4 regions of the Streptomyces sp. NPDC056479 genome follow, and region 2 is predicted to be linked to each of the others. Evidence: riboswitches for the same ligand, from Rfam matches in the RefSeq annotation. Region 2 holds a riboswitch; each other region holds the start of a gene.

Region 1 (5,431 bases), on a different contig from region 2:
GCCCTGTTCACGGCGTACAGCCGCCCCGTGAACCCGGCGTCCTTGATGTTGCCGAGGACGCTGCGGCCCACCCCGCCGGGCGTGCGGCCCACGCCGATGACGGCGACCGAGCCGGGCACCAGCAGCCGCTGCACGGACCGGGCCTCGGCGCGCTGCTCGCGCGCGTACTGCACGGCGAGCGAGCGGTCGGTCGGCTCCAGGTCGAACTCCAGGCGTACGACGCCGTCCTCGAAGCTGCGCTTCTGTGTGTACCCGGCGTCGGTGAACACCTTGATCATCTTGGTGTTGGCGGGCAGCACCTCGGCGGCGAACCGGCGGATGTCCCGCTCGCGCGCGACCGCGCCGATGTGTTCGAGCAGGGCGGAGGCGACGCCGCGCCCCTGGTGGGCGTCCTGGACGAGGAAGGCGACCTCGGCCTCGTCGGCGGGCGCGGACGCGGGCATTCCGTCGGCGCCGATCCGGTCGTAGCGTACGGTGGCGATGAACTCGCCGCCCACCGTGGCCGCGAGTCCCACCCGGTCCACAAAGTCGTGGTGCGTGAAGCGGTGGACGTCCTTGGCGGACAGTCGCGGGTAGGGCGCGAAGAAGCGGTAGTACTTCGACTCGTCCGACACCTGCTCGTAGAAGCTGACCAGGCGCTCGGCGTCATCAACGGTGATGGGGCGGATGCGCGCGGTGCCGCCGTCGCGCAGCACCACGTCGGCTTCCCAGTGGGCGGGGTACTCGTGCCTGTCCGAGGCGCTCTGCATGGGGCCCAGAGTACGGCTCGCGTACGACAACGGCGCGAGGCAGTCTGTGGAGGACGAACGTCGGGTCGAGGCCGCGACCCGAAGGTCACCGAAGGGCGGGACGTCCGTCCCGTTCCGGCATGCTTCACGGGTGTGGGAAACTGGTCTAGACAACCCTGAGAACCGAAGGGCAGCATCACATGGCTGAGCGCCGCGTCAACGTCGGCTGGGCCGAGGGCCTTCATGCCCGCCCCGCCTCCATCTTCGTCCGAGCCGCCACGGCCACAGGCGTCCCGGTGACGATCGCCAAGGCTGACGGCAACCCCGTCAACGCGGCCTCCATGCTGGCCGTTCTGGGCCTGGGCGCCCAGGGCGGCGAGGAGATCGTCCTCGCCTCCGACGCCGAGGGCGCGGACGCGGCCCTCGAGCGACTGGCGAAGCTGGTCGCCGAGGGTCTCGAGGAACTGCCCGAGACGGTCTGAGCCGCCTCGATTGTCGTTCGCGCGGCTCGTCGCTTCTAAGACGTCACCGCGCACACCTGAAGGGCTCGCTCGAATTATCGGGCGAGCCCTTCGCATTTCCCGATCACGGGCAGCATAAATAATCCCCGCCCATTTCTTTCCCTCTTTGTATACGGCGCCTGTGTTAATGCCGCAGGCTCGGCATGTTTACGGGATGTTGCGAATTCCTCACACGCTCCGCGCGCTCGCCGCCGGAGCCGAACCGCAGGCGGTGCGAGGACAGCGACCGTTCGATATGCAGCGCCGTGACCGCGCGGGCGCGTTCGCCGTCGCCGCGCGCCACCGCGTCCACGATCGCGCCGTGCTCGGTCCAGGACTCGACGGGGTTGACGGGTGCCTCCACGGCGTACATCCAGGCGACCTTGTGGCGTAGTTGGGTCAGCACCGAGGACAGGCCGGGGCTGCCGGAGGACTGGGCCAGCGTCTCGTGGAACCAGCTGCCCAGGGAGCGCAGATCCTCGCTGTTTCCGCGCCTGGCCCGCTCCTGCCCCAGCCTTACCAGGCCGCGCAGGACCTTCAGATGGGCCTCGGTGCGCCGCTGGGCGGCCCGGGAGGCGCCGAGCGGTTCCAGGAGGGTGCGCATCTCCAGCAGGTCGGCGGCCTCCTGCTCGGTCGGTTCGGCGACGCACGCGCCCGCGTGCCGCCGGGTCACCACGAAGCCCTCCGCCTCCAGGGTGCGCAGGGCCTCCCGGACGGGGACGCGGGAGACGCCGTAACGGCGGGCGAGGACTTCCTCGGTGAGTCGGCCGCCACGCTCGTAGACACCGGCCACGATGTCGTCCCGGATCGCCGTGCACACCGAATGCGCCGGAATACGCATGACCGACCTCCGCTTAATCCCCGTGAAACGTCGACGAATGACGTGTTCGCAGTGACTCTATTGCAACCGGCCAGAATTTCCGACGGAGGGCCGGAATCCATGGATATTTTTTGGTCAGCGGATCAGGGTCGGAAACGCCGAAAGCCCCGGCTCGGGAGCCGGGGCTTCGGGGAGGTGCGCCGGTGGCGTCAGATGTTCACGCCGTGCGAGCGCAGGTAGGAGACGGGGTCGATGTCGGAGCCGTACTCCTGCGTCGTGCGGGCCTCGAAGTGCAGGTGCGGCCCGGTGACGTTGCCGGTGGCGCCCGACAGGCCGATCTGCTGGCCGGGCGTGACGGTCTGGCCGACCGAGACGCCGATGGACGACAGGTGGCCGTACTGGGTGTACGTGCCGTCGTTCATCTTGATCACGATGTTGTTGCCGTACGCCCCACCCCAGCCGGCCTCGACGACCTTGCCGGAGGCGACCGCGTGGACGGTGGTGCCGCTGGCGGCGTGGAAGTCGATGCCGGTGTGGCTGCCGGAGGACCAGACGGCTCCGCCGGCCTTGTAGCCGGTGGAGACGTACGAGCCCGCGATCGGGGCGACGTAGGACAGCAGGCGCTTGCGCTCGGCCTCGCGAGCGGCGCGCTCCTTGGCCTCCCGCTCCTTCTTGGCCTTCTCGGCCGCCTTCAGACGCGCGGCCTCCTCGGCGGCCTTCTTCGCGGCGGCGGCCTCCTTGGCGGCCCGCTCCTGGGCGGCGGCCTGGGCGTCGAGCTGGTCGGCGATCGAGTTCTCGACGGTGATGGCGGGTATGAGGCCGGTCTGCTCCGCGGCGGGTTCGGCGGCGAGCGCCGGAGCGGCCAGGGTGCCTATGACACCGGTGGCGGTGAGCGCGGCGACGCCGGCAGCGCGGGCGGTGGTGCGCTCGAACCGGCTGGGCCGGCGGTGCTTCCCGGTGGGGCGGTTCTTCCCGGTGGCGCAGGTGAACGCCATGTAGTGGCTGGTCCTTTCCTTCCTTCTCGCCTACCGGGTTAGCTGACGGGTTCGGAGCAGGAAGGTCTCCTACGGACCCCCTCGCACAGGCGCGGGCGTCCGATTCACCCCAGGGACTTCGATGGGTCCCCGGCTCCCCTGGCTCGCGCCGTACGGGGACTCGGCGATGGCTGTCCGGTGCCGCGGCTGCGGCGCACTGCCTGACGGACAGCCCGGAAGACGCTAAACGGGGCATCTTTCAATCCCCAAACGGATCAGGGCTTTTGTAGCGCATCCCACAGGCCAGACAGGCAACCTCTCCTCAATTCGGGCATAAAGGGGCCCTGGTGACTCTTGCGTCACCAGGGCCCCTCAGCGCGCGTGGCGCCGTCTCGCGTCTACTCGGCCGCCACGACGGTGACTTCGCCGATGCCGAGGGCCTCGACGGGCTCCCGGATCTCGGCCGCGTCGCCGACGAGGATCGTCACCAGACGGTCCACCGGGAAGGCGCTCACGGCCGCGGCAGTGGCCTCGACGGTGCCGGTCGCGGCGAGCTGCTGGTACAGCGTGGCCTGGTAGTCGTCGGGCAGGTGCTGCTCGACCTGGTCCGCCAGCGTGTTCGCCACGGAGGCCGCGGTCTCGTACTTCAGCGGCGCCACCCCGACGAGGTTCTGCACGGCGAAGTCCCGCTCGGCGTCGGTCAGCCCCTCGGCGGCGACACCGCGCAGGACCTTCCAGAGGTCGTCCAGCGCGGGGCCGGTGTTCGGGGTGTCGACGGAGCCGCTGATGGCGAGCATCGCCGCGCCCGTGCCGTCCGGGGCGGAGCGCAGGACCTGCCCGAACGCGCGCACGCCGTAGGTGTAGCCCTTCTCCTCGCGCAGGACCTTGTCCAGGCGGGAGGTGAGGGTGCCGCCGAGGCAGTACGTGCCGAGCACCTGCGCGGGCCACACGCGGTCGTGCCGGTCGGAGCCGACACGGCCGATCAGCAGCTGCGTCTGGACCGCGCCGGGGCGGTCGACGATGACGACGCGCCCGGTGTCGTCCGCGGTCACCGGCGGGACGGGCCGCGGCTCGGCCGGGGAGCCGGTCCAGGCACCCAGGGTGTCGCCGAGCAGCGCGTCGAGGTCGACATCGGTGAGGTCGCCGACGACCACGACGGTGGAGGTCACGGGGCGTACATGCCGCTCGTAGAAGGCGCGTACGCCCGCGGAGTCGATGCCGGCGACGGTGTCCTCGGTGCCCTGGCGCGGGCGGGACATGCGCGAGGTCGCCGGGAACAGCTCCTTGGAGAGCTCCTTGGCGGCTCGGCGCGAGGGGTTGGCCAGCTCGTGCGGGATCTCGTCGAGCCGGTTGCGCACCAGGCGCTCGACCTCGGCGTCGTCGAACGCGGGCGCCCTGAGCGCGTCGGCGAGCAGGCCGAGCGCCTTGGCCAGACGGGAGACCGGCACTTCGAGGCTGACCCGGACGCCGGAGTGGTCGGCGTAGGCGTCGAGCGTGGCACCGCAGCGCTCCAGCTCGGCGGCGAACTCCTCTGCGGTGTGCTTGTCGGTGCCCTCGGACAGGGCGCGCGCCATGATCGTGGCGATGCCGTCGACGCCCTTGGGCTCGGCGTCCAGGGGCGTGTCCAGGAGCACCTCGACGGCGATGACCTGCTGGCCGGGGCGGTGACAGCGCAGGACCGTCAGGCCGTTGTCCAGCTTGCCGCGCTCGGGCGCCGGGAACGCCCAGGGCCGGGCCTGGCCGGCCTGGGGCTGCGGGTGGAACTCCATGCTGGCGAGCTCGGTCACTGGGCCGACTCCTCGTTCTCGTCGGTGGTGGCGGCGTCCAGTTCCTCGTCCTCGGCGGCGACCGGCTCGTACACCAGCACCGCGCGGTTGTCGGGACGCAGCCGTGCCTTGGCGACCGCCTGGACCTCCTCGGCGGTGACGTCGAGGACGCGCTTGACCGCGGTGAACGCCAGCTGCGGGTCGCCGAACAGGACGGCGTACCGGCACAGTTCGTCGGCGCGGCCCGCGACCGTGCCGAGCCGGTCCAGCCACTCGCGCTCCAGCTGGGCCTGGGCGCGCTCCATCTCCTCGGCGGTGGGGCCCTCCTGCGCGAAGCGGGCGAGCTCCTCGTCGACGGCCGACTCGATGACGGGGACCTCGACATCGCCGGAGGTCTTCACGTCCAGCCAGCCCAGGGAGGGCGCACCGGCCAGGCGCAGCAGGCCGAAGCCGGCCGCCACGGCCGTACGGTCGCGGCGCACGAGCCGGTTGTAGAGGCGGGAGGACTCGCCGCCGCCGAGCACGGTCAGCGCCAGGTCGGCCGCGTCGCACTCGCGCGTGCCGTCCGTCGGGAGGCGGTAGGCGGCCATCATCGCGCGCGCCGGGACGTTCTCCTCGACGACCTCGCGCAGCTGCTCGCCGA
Region 2 (5,431 bases):
CGATGTCCTCCTCCAGGTCGTCTTCCACGCCCGTATAGCGGAGGAGGACCCGGAGGCCCCCTTCTCCATCGACGACGTGGCCGGCGGCATCGTCACCAAGCTCATCCACCGCCACCCCCATGTCTTCGGCGACGAGACGGCGACGACCCCCGAGGAGGTCAAGGAGCACTGGCTGCGCACCAAGGCGGTGGAGAAGCAGCGCGAGTCGGTGACGGAGGGCATCCCCCTCGGCCAGCCGGGACTCGCCCTCGCGGCGAAGCTGGCGTCCCGGGTGCGGACGGCGGGCCTTGAGGTGCCGCTGCCGACGGGCGAGGGCCTCGGGTACGAGCTGCTGGCGATGGCGGTCAGAGCGGAGGCGGCCGGGGTGGACCCGGAGGCGGCCCTGCGGGTGGCGGCACGCGCCTACCGGGACGCGGTGCGAGCCGTTGAAGGCCTCGGCGCCCAGTAGCGTCCCCCGCCCTCGCCGGACTCCCCGCTTCCCCGCGCCCTCAGCAGAACCCTCGTTTCCCGGCCCCCTCGCCTTCGCACTCCCCCCAGACGGCCCCCGCTTCCCGCCCCCTCGGCAAATCCCCCAACCCGCCAGCTACCGTCAAGGAGTGACCAACCAGCCCCACCCCCCGACCCCCACCCCCGCGGCCCCCGAGCTCTTCACCTGGGAGTTCGCCACCGACCCCTACCCCGCGTACGCCTGGCTCCGTGAGCACGCCCCCGTGCACCGGACCCGGCTGCCCAGCGGGGTGGAGGCCTGGCTGGTCACCCGGTACGCCGACGCCAAGCAGACCCTCGCCGACCCCCGGCTCTCCAAGAACCCGGCTCACCATGACGAGCCCGCGCACGCCAAGGGCAAGACCGGTATCCCGGGGGAACGCAAGGCCGAGCTGATGACGCATCTGCTCAACATCGACCCGCCGGACCACACCAGGCTCCGCCGGCTCGTCTCCAAGGCCTTCACGCCCCGCAGGGTCGCCGAGTTCGCCCCCCGGGTGCAGGAGCTCACGGACCACCTCATCGACCAGTTCGCGCGGAAAGGGAGTGCCGACCTGATCCATGAGTTCGCCTTCCCGCTCCCCATCTACGCCATCTGCGACCTGCTCGGCGTCCCCCGCGAGGACCAGGACGACTTCCGGGACTGGGCGGGCATGATGATCCGGCACCAGGGCGGCCCGAGGGGCGGGGTCGCGCGGTCGGTGAAGAAGATGCGCGGGTATCTGGCCGACCTCATCCACCGCAAGCGCGAGGCACTCCCCGCCACCCCCGACCCCGGGGAGGACCTCATCTCGGGCCTGATCCGCGCCTCCGACCACGGTGAGCACCTCACCGAGAACGAGGCCGCGGCCATGGCCTTCATCCTGCTGTTCGCCGGTTTCGAGACAACCGTCAATCTCATCGGCAACGGCACCTACGCCCTGCTCACCCACCCCGAGCAGCGCGCCCGTCTCCAGTCCTCCCTGGCCGCCCACGACACCGCCCTCCTCGAGACCGGCGTCGAGGAACTCCTGCGCTACGACGGCCCCGTCGAGCTCGCCACCTGGCGGTTCGCCACCGAGCCGCTCACCATCGGCGGGCAGCAGATCGCGGCCGGCGACGCCGTCCTCGTCGTCCTGGCCGCCGCCGACCGCGACCCGGCGCGGTTCGGCCACCCGGACGTCCTGGACCTGGGCCGCCGTGACAACCAGCACCTCGGTTACGGCCACGGCATCCACTACTGCCTCGGCGCCCCGCTCGCCCGTCTGGAGGGCCAGACCGCCCTCGGCACGCTCCTCACCCGCCTCCCGGACCTCCGACTCGCGGCGGATCCGGGGGAGTTGAGATGGCGCGGCGGACTGATCATGCGCGGACTGCGCACTCTTCCGGTGGAGTTCACCCCGCTTGGGTGAGTCTGTCCGCCCTCGCGAACGTGACATGCGCTCAAGTCTGTGATCTTCACGTGATCTACGCGGCATTAACTTGTGACAAGTGATCGTCTGCCTATACGTTCACGGATCAACAAGGCGCCCAGGTTTCACGCGCCACAGTCACTGCTGTCTCGTGAAAGGCGCCCGCATGCTCTCCGGGAACGGTCGTCACCGTCGCCCTCGTCAGGCTCCGGCTCTTCTCGTCGCGGCCGGGGTGACCGGTTCCGCCATCGCCATCCCGCTCCTCGGTGCCTCGGGCGCCAGCGCGGCCGACGGCAATGTGTGGGACAAGGTCGCCGAGTGCGAGAGCGGCGGCTCCTGGAGCGCCGACACCGGCAACGGGCGGTACGGCGGACTCCAGTTGACCCAGGACGACTGGGAGAAGTTCGGCGGCCTCGACTACGCCTCCACCCCCGACCTGGCCAGCCGCTCGCAGCAGATCGCCGTGGCGCAGGACGTCCTGGCGGACCGGGGGACCAGCCCCTGGGGCACCTGTGCGGTGCTCAACGGGCTCACCAAGGCGTCCGGCTCGGTCGACCTCGACACCGGGGTGGCGGAGGACTCGCCCTCCGAGGTGTCCGGATCCTCCGGATTGCTCGATTCGCCCAAGTCGTCCAGCTCGTCCAGCTCGTCGGGTTCATCTGATTCATCGAGTGATTCCGAGTCCTCCGGCGCGTCGGCCTCGTCCGGCGATGCCTCGAACTCGCCGAGCGACTCATCCGACGCTTCGTCCGAATCGCCCGATAATTCCTCGTCTTCGCCCTCATCGTCCGCTTCGGCCGACAAGTCTGCGAAGTCCGATGCGTCACCCGACTCGGAAGCCTCACAGTCGCCGGACAGCTCTCCCATAGAGACCCCCAAGAGCGACAATCAGGACAACTCTGAGCAGGATGCGGGCTCCTGGAGCCTTGTCGACACCGGGTCGATCGACGACGCGGCGGCCGGCTCCGGGCGTCATCGCGGCCCCAGCGCCGACGAGAGCGCCGCCGTCGAGGGCGCCGTCAAGTCCTCCGGTCGCCACGCCTCGTACAGCGTCCGCCCCGGCGACACTCTCGCCTCCATCGCCGACTCCCTTGAGCTCGAGGGCGGGTGGCGCGCGCTGTATGACGCGAACAAGAAGGCCATCGGCGCCGACGCGAACCACATCTTCGCCGGTCAGACCCTGGACGTCCCTGCCGAATAATGGTCGAACAGGGCGAAAAACAGCGGCAGTTCGCGTCACGTTTCGCCATGTAATGTCCGTTTTGAAAGCAGTGAGAGATAGATCTCAGAAGCCCTGATCGTCTTTGTAATTCCCCGATTCGCGTGTCTACGGTCATGACCGCTCGCCACCAGTGCGAGCCCCGACAGCCGTCACGCCGAATCCTGCCGGCGGCCGTACGGGAACAGTCGTCGCGTCAAGCGCCGTAGGCAGGAGCGGGGGACCCAAGGTTTGCGCCGGGTCCGGCAGTTGAGGTCCTTCGGGGCCGCACGGCCGGAACCGGCTCGGGGTGAAGTCGCGCAGCGGGAGCCGAGAGGCGAACGTGCGCGGCCGGGCAACTCAACCGGCCCGAACCCGACAGCTCACCTCGTAGGCGTCGGTGAGGGGATCCAACCATGCTGTTTTCCAGCAAGGGCAAGCACCGTCGTCCGTCCAAGGCCGCTCGCGCCATCGCCGTCGTCGGCGTCACCGGTGCCGCCGCCGTCGCCGCCCCGCTGATGGCCGCCGGCAGCGCCTCGGCCGCCACCGCCTCCGAGTGGGACGCCGTCGCCCAGTGCGAGGCCGGCGGCAACTGGTCGATCAACACCGGCAACGGCTACTACGGCGGTCTGCAGTTCTCCGCCTCCACCTGGGCCGCGTACGGCGGTACCCAGTACGCCTCCACCGCCGACCAGGCCACCAAGGCCCAGCAGATCGAGATAGGCGAGAAGGTCCTCGCGGGCCAGGGCAAGGGTGCCTGGCCGAACTGCGGCACCGGCCTGTCGAGCGCCGCCTACAACGGCTCCTCCGCCAGTGGTTCCTCGCAGAGCAGCGAGACCACCACCCGCTCCTCCGAGCAGCAGTCGGCCTCCCGCTCCGCCGACCGCCCGGCCGCCAAGAAGAGCACCAAGACCGTCACCACCCCGACCGGCAAGAAGGTCAAGAAGGGTGACGGCGAGTACAAGGTCGTCAAGGGCGACACCCTCAGCTCGATCGCCGAGAAGAAGAACGTCAAGGGCGGCTGGGAGAACCTCTTCAAGCTGAACAAGGACATCGTCGAGGACGCGAACCTGATCTACCCGGGTCAGCAGCTGCACCTGAAGTAAGCCGGCGCGGCGGGCCGCGACATCCGGCGGCCCGCGGTACTACGCGGCCGACAGCTGAACCACAGCGCCTTCACATCCGTGGACCTCATAGTGAAGGCGTCGTGAGGGCCACCCCCGTCCCCACGAACTCCCCGCCTCGGTGCGTTTTCCCCCGTACGCACCGGGGCGGGGCTCTTTCTTGTGCGGGTCCGAGCGCGGGTCCGAGCGCGGGTCCGGACACGGGGCCGAGCGCGGATCGTTTTTGTTCCGTTCGGAAACAATTTACTCTCGGTTCTGTCCACGGGGCGGTCGACCGCTGGCCGAACGCCCGGAGCCGGTTAGGCTCGTCTCGCAGTACCCACCGCGGTCTGCGTACCCGCGTCACATCCGAAGAAGGAGATGCTCGTGCCGTCCATCGACGTCGTCGTAGCCCGGGAAATCCTGGACTCCCGAGGCAACCCCACGGTCGAGGTCGAGGTCGGCCTCGACGACGGCAGCACGGGTCGTGCCGCCGTCCCGTCCGGCGCCTCCACGGGCGCCTTCGAGGCCATCGAGCTCCGCGACGGTGACCCCAACCGCTACCAGGGCAAGGGCGTCGAGAAGGCCGTCCTCGCCGTCATCGAGCAGATCGGCCCGGAGCTGGTCGGCTACGACGCCACCGAGCAGCGCCTGATCGACCAGGCGATGTTCGACCTGGACGCCACCGACAACAAGGGCTCGCTCGGCGCCAACGCCATCCTCGGCGTCTCGCTCGCCGTCGCGCACGCCGCCTCCGAGGCCTCCGACCTCCCGCTGTTCCGCTACCTCGGTGGCCCGAACGCGCACCTGCTCCCCGTCCCGATGATGAACATCCTCAACGGTGGATCCCACGCGGACTCCAACGTCGACATCCAGGAGTTCATGATCGCCCCGATCGGCGCGGAGTCCTTCTCCGAGGCCCTGCGCTGGGGCACCGAGGTCTACCACACCCTCAAGAAGGTGCTGAAGAGCCGCGGCCTGTCCACCGGCCTCGGCGACGAGGGCGGCTTCGCCCCGAACCTCGGCTCCAACCGCGAGGCCCTCGACCTCATCCTCGAGGCCATCAAGGAAGCCGGTTACGCCCCCGGCGAGCAGATCGCCCTCGCGCTCGACGTCGCCGCCTCCGAGTTCTACAAGGACGGCAAGTACCTCTTCGAGGGCAAGGAGCGCTCCGCCGCCGAGATGACGGAGTACTACGAGGAGCTCGTGGCGGCCTACCCGCTCGTCTCCATCGAGGACCCGCTCTTCGAGGA
Region 3 (5,431 bases), on a different contig from region 2:
TGGATGAACCATCCGCGCAACGCCGACCAGGCCCGGCTGAAGCCCTGGCAGCTGCGGGTCGCCCACGTCAGCGGCTTCGCCGTGCCGCCGACGGTCTTCACCACGGCACCCCGGCTGGCGCGGGAGTTCGCCGAGGAGTACCGGGACGTCGTGGTGAAGTCCGCCTCGGGGCCGCCGCCCGGTGAGCCGGCGCTGGCCCTGCCCACCACCCTCGTCGGCCCCGACGCGGACTTCTCGGCCGTCGCGGCCGGGCCCGCGCTGCTCCAGCGGTACGTCCGCAAACGGGCCGACATCCGCCTCACCAGCGTGGGTCCCCGGCTGTTCGCCGCACGCAAGGCCGCCGAACCCGACCAGGTCGACGGCCGCTACGGCGACACCGGGCACGGCTGGGAACCGGTTCCGGTCCCGGACCGCATCGGCAAGTCGGTGCACGAGTACGTCACTCTGGCCGGACTGGCGTACGCCGCCTTCGACTTCGCCGAGGACGAGGACGGCATCTGGTGGTTCCTGGAGTGCAACCAGAGCGGCCAGTTCGGCTTCGTCGAGCTGGAGACCGGGCAGCCCATCGCGGAGACGGTCGCCCTGTGGCTGGCGCAGCGCGGGGCGGAACGCCGCGGCGGGTGAGCCGGCCCGCACTACGTTGGGTCGGGCCAGGGACATACGGGCAACGGCGGGACGGGGAGGAAGACGCGATGACCACGCGGCGGACGATCGCTCCGGAGGAGATCGACACGCTGAATCTGGCCGATCCGCGGCTGCGCGCCGAGAGCGATCTGTCCGCCGTGTGGCACCACTTGAGGGAGCGTCGCCCCCTCCACAGCTGCCTCAGCACCCTGCCGCTCGCGCTGAAGGCCGCCTGAACTGCCCTGCGGCCTACGCGGCCAGTTCCTTGCGGATGCGGTCCAGCATGAACGCCGAGGATTCCTCGGCCCGTTCCTCCCAGGCGAAGACGCAGGCCGTGGCGACGCCGTCGACGTTCAGTTCGCGCAGCGTGCCGAAGAAGGCGTCCCAGTCGATCTCGCCCTGGCCGATGTCCAGGTGCTGGTGGATACGGGCAACGCACGACCACCCCGCCTCGAAGGAGACGGGGTGGTGATGGCCGGTCGACCGCTCAGGCGGGGCGTATCGCGCTGTGGATCGCCGCCTCGCCGGCGTAGTGGATCGACTCCTCGCGGATGATGGCCCCCGGCCCCGGGGCGTGGATCATCATGCCGTTCCCGGAGTAGATACCGACGTGCCCGGCATGGAAGAGCACCAGGTCACCGGGCTCCAGACGGGTCAGGGCGACCCCCTGGCCGGCGATCGCCTGCTCCTGAGCCGTGCGCGGGAGGCTGATGCCGGCGGCCTTCCAGGCTGCCTGGGTGAGGCCGGGGCCGTCGTATGCCTCCGGGCCGGTCGTGCCCGAGACGCAGGGCTTGCCGAGTTGGGCGCGGGCGAACTCCAGGGCGCGGATGGACCGGGTGTCCTGCGGCCCCGTCGAGGTGAGGGCGGGGTAGGCGCCGAGGGTCTGGTCCGTGACCGGGAGCGCGAGGACGTCGGCGATGGGGGCCGGCGCGGCCGCGGGCCAGGCCGTGGCGCCGGGCGGGACCGTGGTGAGGTCGGCGGCCGACTGCGCTTGCAGTGCCTGCCACTGTGCCTCGGGTGAGGGCTGGATCGGATCCGGCGTCGCGCTCCAGTTGTCAGCCGCGGGCAGGACCAGCGGCGCCGTGAGCGGATCGTTCTGCCGCGCGAGGTAGGTGGACAGCAACTGCCGGGCCCGGTCCAGCTTGCGCTGGTTCTGCTCCTTGGTCGTCCGCAGTGCGGAGCGCTGCTGCGGCTCGGCCGCCGGTGCGGTGTCCCAGGCCGTGTCCGGGGCGTTTCCGGCCGGGAGAGCGAGGACGGGCGGGATGACCTGGGTGGCCTGAAGGTCCGCTCCCGGTGCCGGCGGGGCGGGCGGCAGGGCGGCGATCGGGCCGGCGGTGAGCTCCGCGAGGGGAGCCGCGCCGATGGCCCGAGCGGACGTCGACTCGGCGGCCGGCCCGGCCGTGAGTTCCAGCGCCGGGCGGCCGGAGGAGTCCCGCGCCCGGTCGGGGCCGTCCAGCTCGCGCGGAGGCCGCTGCGGGGCGGGCCGGTCCGGCGTCCGGTCGCTCGGCAGCACCGCCGGCACGGTCGGACCCAGCTTTGCGCGTGCGACGTCGAACCACTGCCGGGTGACGCTGTCGAGTGCGGGGTCGCCGCCCCTGCTCTCGCCGGCCCGGGGCGCTGCGGCGGGCGAGGATCCGAAGTCCGCCGGCCGGGCGGCGCGCTTGCGCGGTCCCGTCGACGCCGCGCGGGTGGCGTTGAAGGTCCCCGAGTCGGTCTCGGCCCGGTCGTAGAGCGAGCTGATGCGTCGGCCGACCTCTTCACGGCTGGGCGTCTCGTCCGCCGCCGAGGGGGTGGCGCCCGCCGTCTGGCCGAGCAGGGCCACCGACGTGAGGGCCGCTGACGCGAGTGCGGAGTTGCGCATGCCGGGGAGGCTGAGAGCCCCCGGCCGCGCGGTGCCTTCCGGCGCCATGGGCGACGTACTCCTTCCTGATCCGCCTACCGAGTTAGCGGTGGGGGTACCCCCAGGCCGTTCAGGCTCTGGGGGAGGGTTCGGGCGGTTGTTCCGGAAGGTGTGCCCTACGGCCTGTGCCCCGAGGGGCAGTTGGCCGATTCACCCCAAGTTCGGTTGGGTCCCCGGCTCCAGTGAACCCTGCGGGCGCACCGGACTCGGCGGAAGCCGCGCGTCCCGGCGGGGTTCGCCGGAGATCGTCGTGCGGTCTGAGCCGTAACCTAGCCAACTTGTGCGCCTCCCGTGAAGGTTGAGGCGTTAAATGTCCGATACGTTTCTGTGACCTTCGACGCTTGCGCGGAGCGGGAGCCCGATTTACTGCGCGGTGCGTCTACGTCGCCACGCTTCGTAGTGATCCAGGACCGTTTCCTCGATCGGGCGGTAGGTGATGCCCAGTTCGCTCACACTGCGGCTGTTGTCCACCCGGAACCGGATGCCAAGGTGTTTGCGGATGTAATCCTGGCTCAGTCCGAAGGCCGGACCCAGGACGCGCACCGGCCAGTGCGGGAGCGCGGTGCGCGGGAGGCGGAGATCGCGGGGGTATCGGGTCCGCAGGATGCGGGACATCTCGTGGAACGACGTCATGGTCTCGGACGCCACGATGTAACGGCCCTTCGCGTCCGGGTTCTCGGCCGCCGCGATGTGCGCGTCGGCCACCTCCCGCACGTCCGCCGTGGTGAAGCTGAAGTCCGGTGCGCCGTAGAAGAAGTAGCCGTTGAACAGCTCCTGGAGCAGGAACAGACTGCCCGACTCCGAGGTGGGCGTGAGGGACGGACCCAGGATCAGGCCGGGGTTGACCGACACCATGCGCCAACGCCCCTGCGCGGCCTCCGCGTCCCACGCGGCGCGTTCGGCGACCGTCTTCGCGTAGTGGTACGGATTGTTCTCCACCGTGCTGGTGGTGTTGAAGTACCGCTCCGACAGCACCCCGTCGTCCATCTCCAGGACGTCCGCGTAGTCGCCGAAGATCGCGCCCACGGTCGAGGTCAGGACGAGCCTGTCCACCGTGGGCGTCCGCTCGATGGCCGCCAGCACATTGCGCGTGCCGAGCAGGGCCGGGTCGACCATGTCCCGGCGCCCGTCCTTGATCTTCTCCGGCATACGGAACGGCGACGCCACATGGAACACGGTCCGGCACGCCGTCATCGCCTCGTCGAAGGAACCCTCGGCCAGCAGGTCCGCCTCGAACAGCGACAGTTGCCCGGGGTGCGCCTCCTGCATCTCCCGCAGCGGCCGCACTTTGGCCGTGGCCGCCGAGCTCCGTACGGTGGCGTGCACCCGATGACCGCGCTCCAGCAGCCGCTTCACCAGATGACTGCCGACGAACCCGCTGCCACCGGTTACCAACACGGCCGTCGACCCGTCTGCGCCCACCCTCACTCCTTCGCCCGCGCGGAAGCCGGTCGATCACGGTAGCGGCGTTGCCCGTGCGGGGCCATGGCTGCGATGGAGCCCGATCGCTCGGGACGCCAAGGTCCTCGCCGCGGCCGGCGTCCGGCACCGCGTCGAGGTCACCAGCGCGGCAGTCGCAGTTCGTACTCCGGGTGGATCCGCCGCATGTAGCCGGTGTCGTCACGGGAGCGCACCCCCGAGTCGACGTACAGCCGGTGCAGCCGGTCGAGGGCGTCGTGGTCGAGGTCCACCCCCAGGCCGGGTCCGGTGGGGACCTCGACCGCCCCGTCGCGCAGCTCCAGGACGCCGGGGACGATCACGTCGTCGGCCGAGTTCCACGGGTAGTGCGTGTCGCAGGAGTGGTCGAGGCCGGGAATGGCCGACGCCACATGGGTCAGGGCCGCGAGGCTGATGCCCAGGTGCGAGTTGGAGTGCATCGACAGGGCGATGCCGAACGCCTCGCAGACGGCGGCCAGTTCACGGGTGCGGCGCAGTCCGCCCCAGTAGTGGTGGTCGGTCAGCAGGACTTGGATCGCGTTCTGCTCGATCGCCGGCTTCAGATGCTCCCAGGCGATCACACACATGTTGGTGGCAAGAGGGAGCGGCGCGTCGTTCGCGACCTCGGCCATGCCGGGGATGGTCGCGGTCGGGTCCTCCAGGTACTCCAGTACGCCGTCCAGCTCGCGTGCCACGTACCGCGAAGTCTCCACCGTCCAGGCCGTGTTGGGGTCCAGGCGCAACGGCAGGCCGGGGAAGGCCTCCGCCAGCGCCCTGATCGCCGCGATCGCCTCGTCCGGCGGGAAGACGCCGCCCTTGAGCTTGAACGAACGGAAGCCGTACCGCTGTTGCATCAGCCGGGCCTGCTCGACGATCCCGGCGGGATCGAGCGCCTCACCCCAGTCGTCGCCGACCGCCGGGCGGCCGTCGAGGGCGGGGTGTTGCGCCCACTTGTAGAAGAGGTACGCGGCGAAGGGCACCGAGTCCCGGACCCTGCCGCCGAGCAGATCGCTGACCGGACGGCCGAGCAGCCTGCCCTGGGCGTCGAGGCAGGCGACCTCCACCGCCGAGGTGGTCCAGCCGCGTTCGTGGGAACTGGGCACGGTGGGCAGCAGCGCTGCGTCGACCGCGGCCGTCACGGCCGTCGTGTCGAAGACGTCCATGCCGACGACCACCTTCGCGGCCGCCCGCAGTCGCTCCAGACGGGCGGCGCCGCCCGGGGATTCGCCGAGGCCCACCGTGCCGTCCTCCAGGACGAGTTGGAGGATGACGCGCAGGGCGAGGGGCTCGTGGACGCCGTTGGAGTTGAGCAGGGGCGGGTCGCGGAAGGCGATCGGGGTGACGATCAGCTCGCGGATCCGGGTGCCGTCGGTGCTGCTCATGCGCGGACCGCCTCCAGGCCGTGGTTCATGTGCATGTACGTGAACTCACTTCACGCACCTAGATGATCAATCAAGCTATGAATCGCTC
Region 4 (5,431 bases), on a different contig from region 2:
TGGGGGCCGCGGATCGCGCTCGCCGACGCCGAGGCCCTCGCCGTACGTCCGCTGCCTGAGTACTGGCCCTTCGAGTCCCCGCTCGACGGGCGCGAGGAGTACCCGGTCGAGGGCGGCCCCCGCTTCGTACGCCCCGCGCTGTCCGTGCGCGGCGACGGGCGGCGCGGCACCGAGTGGGTTTTCGTGCGGTACGAGACCGAGGGTGACGAGCTGCGGTTGCGCTTTCGTGACGGCGGGCTGAACGTCACCCTGCACCACCGGATGCGCGGGGACGTCGTGGAACGCTGGGTGAGCCTGGACAACGAGGGGCCGGCTGTGGAGCTGCTGCGCGCCGACTCGGCCACCTGGACGCTGCCCGACCGGGAGGACTGGCGGCTGTCCCAGCTGCACGGCCGCTGGGGCGCCGAATCCCGGCTGGCGCAGGCCCCGCTCACCTATGGCGAGAAGGTCATCGGCAGCCGCCGCGGGCACACCGGGCATCAGCACCTGCCGTGGGTCGCGCTGGACACGGACGCCACGGAGGAGCGCGGCGAGGTCTACGGCTGTGCTCTTGGCTGGTCAGGGTCCTGGCGCATCGCCGTGGCCCAACTTCCGGACGCGCGCGTGCAGATCACCGGCGGCGCCGGGCACGACGACTCGGGCCTGCTGCGGCTGGCGGCGGGGGAGTCCTTCACGACGCCCGTCTTCGCCGGCCTGTGGAGCGACGGCGGCTTCGGCGGGGCCAGCCGCGCCTGGCACGCGTACCAGCGCGCGTATGTGATCCCCGACGCCGACCAGGACCGGCCGGTGCTGTTCAACTCCTGGGAGGCGACCGAGTTCGACATCTCCGAGGAACAGCAGAGCCTCCTCGCGCGGCGGGCCGCGGCCATCGGCGTCGAGCTGTTCGTGGTGGACGACGGCTGGTTCGGCACGCGCACCAGCGACCGCGCCGGGCTCGGCGACTGGACGCCCAACCCCGACCGCTTCCCGTCCGGCCTCGAGCCGCTCGCCGAGTACGTGCACGCGCTCGGCATGCAGTTCGGCATCTGGGTCGAGCCGGAAATGGTCAATCCGGACAGCGAGCTGTATCGCGCCCATCCTGAATGGGTGCAGCACCAAACGGGACGAAAGCGTACGGAATTCCGCAATCAGCTCGTACTGAACCTCGCCCGTGACGATGTCCAGAACTACCTCTGGGAACAGCTCGACGGGCTCCTCTCCAGTGCCCCGATCGACTACGTGAAGTGGGACTTCAACCGCTGCTTCTCCGACGCCGGCTGGCCCGGTGAGCCGTATCCGCAGCGCCTGTGGGTCGACCATGTGCGTGCCCTGTACGGTCTGCTGGACCGGCTGCGCGCCGCTCACCCCGGCGTCGCCTTCGAGTCCTGCTCGGGCGGCGGCGGACGGATCGACCTCGGCGTGCTCGGCCGCACCGACCAGGTGTGGACCTCGGACAACACCGACCCTCTGGACCGTCTCGCCATCCAGCACGGCTTCAGCCAGATCCACCCGGCCCGGGTCATGGCGGCCTGGGTCACGGACAGCCCTACCACCATGCTCAATCACCGTGCCAGCTCACTGCGCTTCCGCTTCGTCAGTGCCATGGCGGGAGTGCTCGGGGTCGGCGGCGACCTGGAGCGGTGGACCGAGGAGGAGCTCGCCGAGGCCCGGGAGTGGGTGACGCTCTACAAGGAGATCCGTCCCCTGGTGCAGCGCGGTGACCTCTACCGGCTGCGCCCCCCGCGCGGAGGGCTGAGCGCGGTGCAGTACGTGCTCGGGGACGAGACCGTCGTCCTCGCCTGGCTCCAGGCTCAGAGCTTCGGTGAGCCCCTGCCGGCCCTGCGGCTGCGCGGCCTCGACCCGACAAGTGCGTATGAATGCCTTGAAACGGGCGAAATTCACCGAGGTGCCGTACTGGTACATCACGGGCTTAACGCCCGCCTGTGTGGCGATCTGGATGCGACGGTTATTCGCCTCCGTCGCATCTAGGTGTTCTGTCCGAATTGTTGCCTTCATTCCAACTCGCTCTGGAATGAAGGAAGGTGGAGCAGTGTCACGTGAGGAGCGTCATATTCGTGACCGTGCGTCGCCCGTCATGTCCACGTAATTCACATGCTTTTCAAGGGGCTTTGAGTCGAACGGGATCCCGAAAATTCACTCAGGGTGACCGGTAATTCCCACAAGGGATCAACAGGAACGCATTCGGACGGAACCCCTCACTTGTTCCCATGCGTCTTCCTCGCTTACGTTCGCCACCAATCCGGACGGACGCCTAATCCTGCCGCCGACCGGATCCCGCGCTAACTCACCCGTCCACGGCAGGAGCGGGGGACCCACAGGTACAACCGCCTGTTCCGGTCTCCGGAACGGCTTGGGGTCAAGTCGCGTCCCGATGCGACCGGGCATCTCCAGCCCGCACCCGACAGCTCACCTCGCAGGCGCCGGAGAGGAATTCGCCATGCCCGCGAAGGGTAAGCATCGCCGCCCGAAGTCCCTGCGCTTCACCCGCTCCATAGCCGTCGCCGGAACCGGCGGCGCCGCTCTCGCTCTCCCGCTCATGGGGGCCACCGGCGCCCACGCCGCTCCCTCGCAGTCCGTTTCGGAAAAGGCCGTTCAGTCCCTTCCGGTCGCCGGGCAGAAGGCGGAGAAGAAGGTCGCCGAGAAGAAGGCCGGCGTGCGGACCTATTCGGTGAAGGTGGGCGATTACCTTTCTAAGATCGCCAACGAGGAGAATGTCAGCGGCGGCTGGAAGCGGCTCTACGCCGACAACCGCGCGGCCGTCGGTGACGACCCGTCGCTGATCCACCCCGGTCTGAAGCTCACGATCGGCGGCAAGAAGGCCGCGACGAGCACCCCCAAGTCCTCGTCCTCCGCCCCGTCTTCCTCCACGAAGCCGTCCTCGAAGTCCTCGCCCAAGTCGTCCTCGAACGACGCGAGCGCCTCGAAGTCCGCCGCGAAGGCGACCACGGCCGCCGAGACCACGAGCACCGCCAACGGCTTCTCCGCCCCGCTCTCCGGCGCCTCCCTCGGCACCGGCTACAAGGTGGCGGGCAGCATGTGGTCCAGCGGTTACCACACCGGTGTCGACTTCGCCGCCGCGACCGGCACCCCGCTCAAGGCGGTCGGCGCGGGCACCGTCGTCTCCGCCGGCTGGGGTGGCGCGTACGGCAACCAGGTCGTCATCCAGCTCGCGGACGGCTACTACGCGCAGTACGCCCACCTGTCCTCGCTCGGCGTCTCGGCCGGCCAGACCGTGACCGCGGGCCAGCAGATCGGCCTCTCCGGCGCGACCGGCAACGTGACCGGCCCGCACCTGCACTTCGAGATCCGCACCACCCCGGACTACGGCTCGGACGTGGACCCGGTCGCCTACCTCGGCTCCAAGGGCGTCGCCATCGGCTGACGGCCGCCCGCGCGAAAGCCACCTGCCTGACACGCAACCGAAGGCCGGACCTCGATCCCCGGGTCCGGCCTTCGGTGTGTCCACGATATGTGCCCATGATCCGGTGGCTGTGCCCGGAGTTCAATGGCGGTAATCGCGCTCTCAACACCCCTACTCAGAGGGTTATTCCAGGTTTGGCCAACACTTGGGGAGTGGCTTATCTCACCGCACGTCAATCCCTTCCTACGGTCGCGTAGGTCACATTCGAAGGTGAATCATGTCCCGATGTGGCAGACGATTCGAAGAGTGACAGCAGATCAGTGATCGGGTCGTACGTCGCGGTGGGGGACAGCTTCACCGAGGGCGTCGGCGACCCCGGCCCCGGCGGGGCGTTCGTCGGCTGGGCGGACCGGTTCGCGGTCCTGCTCGCGGACCGGCGCCCCGAGGGCGACTTCGATTACACCAACCTCGCCGTGCGCGGCAAACTGCTCGACCAGATCGTCGAGGACCAGCTTCCCCAGGCCGTAGAACTGGCCCCGGACCTGGTCTCGTTCTGCGCGGGCGGCAACGACATCATCCGGCCCGGCACCGACCCCGACGAGGTGGCCGAGCGTTTCGAGCGGGCGATCGCCCGGCTCACCTCCGCCGTCGGCACCGTCATGGTGACGACCGGCTTCGACACCCGTGGCGTGCCCGTGCTGAAGCATCTGCGCGGCAAGATCGCCACGTACAACGGTCATGTGCGGGCCATCGCCGACCGGTACGGCTGTCCGGTGCTCGACCTGTGGTCCCTGAAGACGGTTCAGGACCGCCGGGCCTGGGACGGCGACCGGCTCCACCTGTCCCCCGAGGGCCACACACGCGTGGCGCTTCGCGCGGGTCAGGTCCTCGGCCTGGAGATCCCCGCCGACCCGGACCAGCCCTGGCCGCCGCTCCCGCCCCGCGGCACCCTCGAGGTTCGCCGGGACGACGTCCACTGGGCGCGCGAGTACCTGGTGCCGTGGATCGGGCGGCGGCTGCGCGGCGAGTCGTCGGGGGACCATGTGACGGCCAAGGGCGCCATGTCCCCGGACGACATCAAGATGCGTATCCAGTCGGTGGCTTGAGAGCGGTTCCCGAGCCACAGGTGCCTGCGGGCCGTGCCGATCACTGATCGGTACGGCCCGCAGGCATGTCTGCCGGAACGAACTCGGCGCCCGCGCTCCTCACCGTCTGGACGCCGTCAACGCCGCCCGTTCCAGCCCCAGTTCCCGCGCCAGCGCCTCATCCACCCACTCCAGGGCACGCGCGCGTGAGACGGCGCCCGGGTACGACGTCAGCTGTACGGCCAGTCCGTCGAGCAGGGCGGTGAGACGCAGGGCCGCGCCGGTGGGGTCCGGGCACCCGAACTCGTCCGCGGCCACACCCTCGGCGATGACCTCGGTGATGGCCGCCTTCCACTGCCGGTCCAGGTCCCGGGTGACCTCCTGGAGCGCGGGCTCGCGCAGCGCCACCGCCCAGCCCTCGATCCACAGTCGCCAGCCCTTGGCCTGGCCGGTGGGCGCGTACCAGCGCACGGCGGCCCGCAGTCGTCGTAGCGCCGTGGTGCGGCGGCCGAGCAGCCGGCGCAGATGGGCCAGGTCGTCTTCTGCCGCATGGGTGAACGCGGCCGCGACCAGCTTCTCCTTCGTGGCGAAGTGATAGAGCACCAGCGCGTTGCTCACACCGAGCGCCGAGGCCACGTCGGCGATCCTGACCGCCGCCACGCCCCGCGCCTCTATCTGCTCCACGGCGGCGCGCAGCAGTTCCTCCCGCCGCTCCGCCACGCTCAACCGCACTCTTGCCACGCCGTCACCCTAAAGCCTCGTCACGAGCCGCTCTTCGGCCGCAGTCGGGCGAGGCCCTGCGCGGCCACCGTCATCGGTGCCAGCCGAACCGCTCGGTGATCTCCGGCAGCCGGTCCGCGGCGATGGCGTGGGCGGCGGTACGGGGGGCCGTCCCGTCGGCCTCGGCGCGGGCCAGGGTCAGCTCGGTCAGCGCCCGCATCGAGCGTCTGGTGTGGGCGAACGCCTCGTCCGCGTCCGGACCGAT

What was found. A riboswitch is a leader RNA that binds a small molecule or an ion and turns the genes downstream of it on or off. The one in region 2 is predicted to bind cyclic di-AMP.
Region 1: another riboswitch for cyclic di-AMP. It lies ahead of ACFQ6S_RS16095 (M23 family metallopeptidase); the one in region 2 lies ahead of ACFQ6S_RS23895 (transglycosylase family protein).
Region 3: another riboswitch for cyclic di-AMP. It lies ahead of ACFQ6S_RS35975 (NlpC/P60 family protein); the one in region 2 lies ahead of ACFQ6S_RS23895 (transglycosylase family protein).
Region 4: another riboswitch for cyclic di-AMP. It lies ahead of ACFQ6S_RS01195 (peptidoglycan DD-metalloendopeptidase family protein); the one in region 2 lies ahead of ACFQ6S_RS23895 (transglycosylase family protein).

The regions. Positions count from the first base shown of each region.
Region 1 is NZ_JBHTRZ010000003.1:1,029,949-1,035,379, forward strand. Features, by position in the region: gene ACFQ6S_RS16080 (GNAT family N-acetyltransferase) at 1-749, opposite strand, end outside; gene ACFQ6S_RS16085 (HPr family phosphocarrier protein) at 929-1,210, shown strand; gene ACFQ6S_RS16090 (GntR family transcriptional regulator) at 1,374-2,069, opposite strand; gene ACFQ6S_RS16095 (M23 family metallopeptidase) at 2,258-3,043, opposite strand; cyclic di-AMP (ydaO/yuaA leader) riboswitch at 3,057-3,219, opposite strand; gene ACFQ6S_RS16100 (M16 family metallopeptidase) at 3,421-4,809, opposite strand; gene ACFQ6S_RS16105 (M16 family metallopeptidase) at 4,806-5,431, opposite strand, start outside.
Region 2 is NZ_JBHTRZ010000006.1:101,577-107,007, reverse strand. Features, by position in the region: gene ACFQ6S_RS23910 (nucleoside triphosphate pyrophosphohydrolase) at 1-448, shown strand, start outside; gene ACFQ6S_RS23905 (cytochrome P450) at 597-1,877, shown strand; gene ACFQ6S_RS23900 (transglycosylase family protein) at 2,044-3,078, shown strand; cyclic di-AMP (ydaO/yuaA leader) riboswitch at 3,288-3,487, shown strand; gene ACFQ6S_RS23895 (transglycosylase family protein) at 3,492-4,181, shown strand; gene eno (phosphopyruvate hydratase) at 4,560-5,431, shown strand, end outside.
Region 3 is NZ_JBHTRZ010000011.1:44,937-50,367, reverse strand. Features, by position in the region: gene tgmB (ATP-grasp ribosomal peptide maturase) at 1-624, shown strand, start outside; gene ACFQ6S_RS35985 (hypothetical protein) at 693-860, shown strand; partial or broken gene ACFQ6S_RS35980 (TIM barrel protein) at 874-1,056, opposite strand; gene ACFQ6S_RS35975 (NlpC/P60 family protein) at 1,112-2,533, opposite strand; cyclic di-AMP (ydaO/yuaA leader) riboswitch at 2,542-2,746, opposite strand; gene ACFQ6S_RS35970 (NAD-dependent epimerase/dehydratase family protein) at 2,888-3,946, opposite strand; gene ACFQ6S_RS35965 (glucarate dehydratase family protein) at 4,084-5,343, opposite strand.
Region 4 is NZ_JBHTRZ010000001.1:279,103-284,533, forward strand. Features, by position in the region: gene ACFQ6S_RS01190 (alpha-galactosidase) at 1-1,968, shown strand, start outside; cyclic di-AMP (ydaO/yuaA leader) riboswitch at 2,276-2,433, shown strand; gene ACFQ6S_RS01195 (peptidoglycan DD-metalloendopeptidase family protein) at 2,438-3,382, shown strand; gene ACFQ6S_RS01200 (SGNH/GDSL hydrolase family protein) at 3,682-4,467, shown strand; gene ACFQ6S_RS01205 (TetR/AcrR family transcriptional regulator) at 4,567-5,187, opposite strand; gene ACFQ6S_RS01210 (Glu/Leu/Phe/Val dehydrogenase dimerization domain-containing protein) at 5,258-5,431, opposite strand, start outside.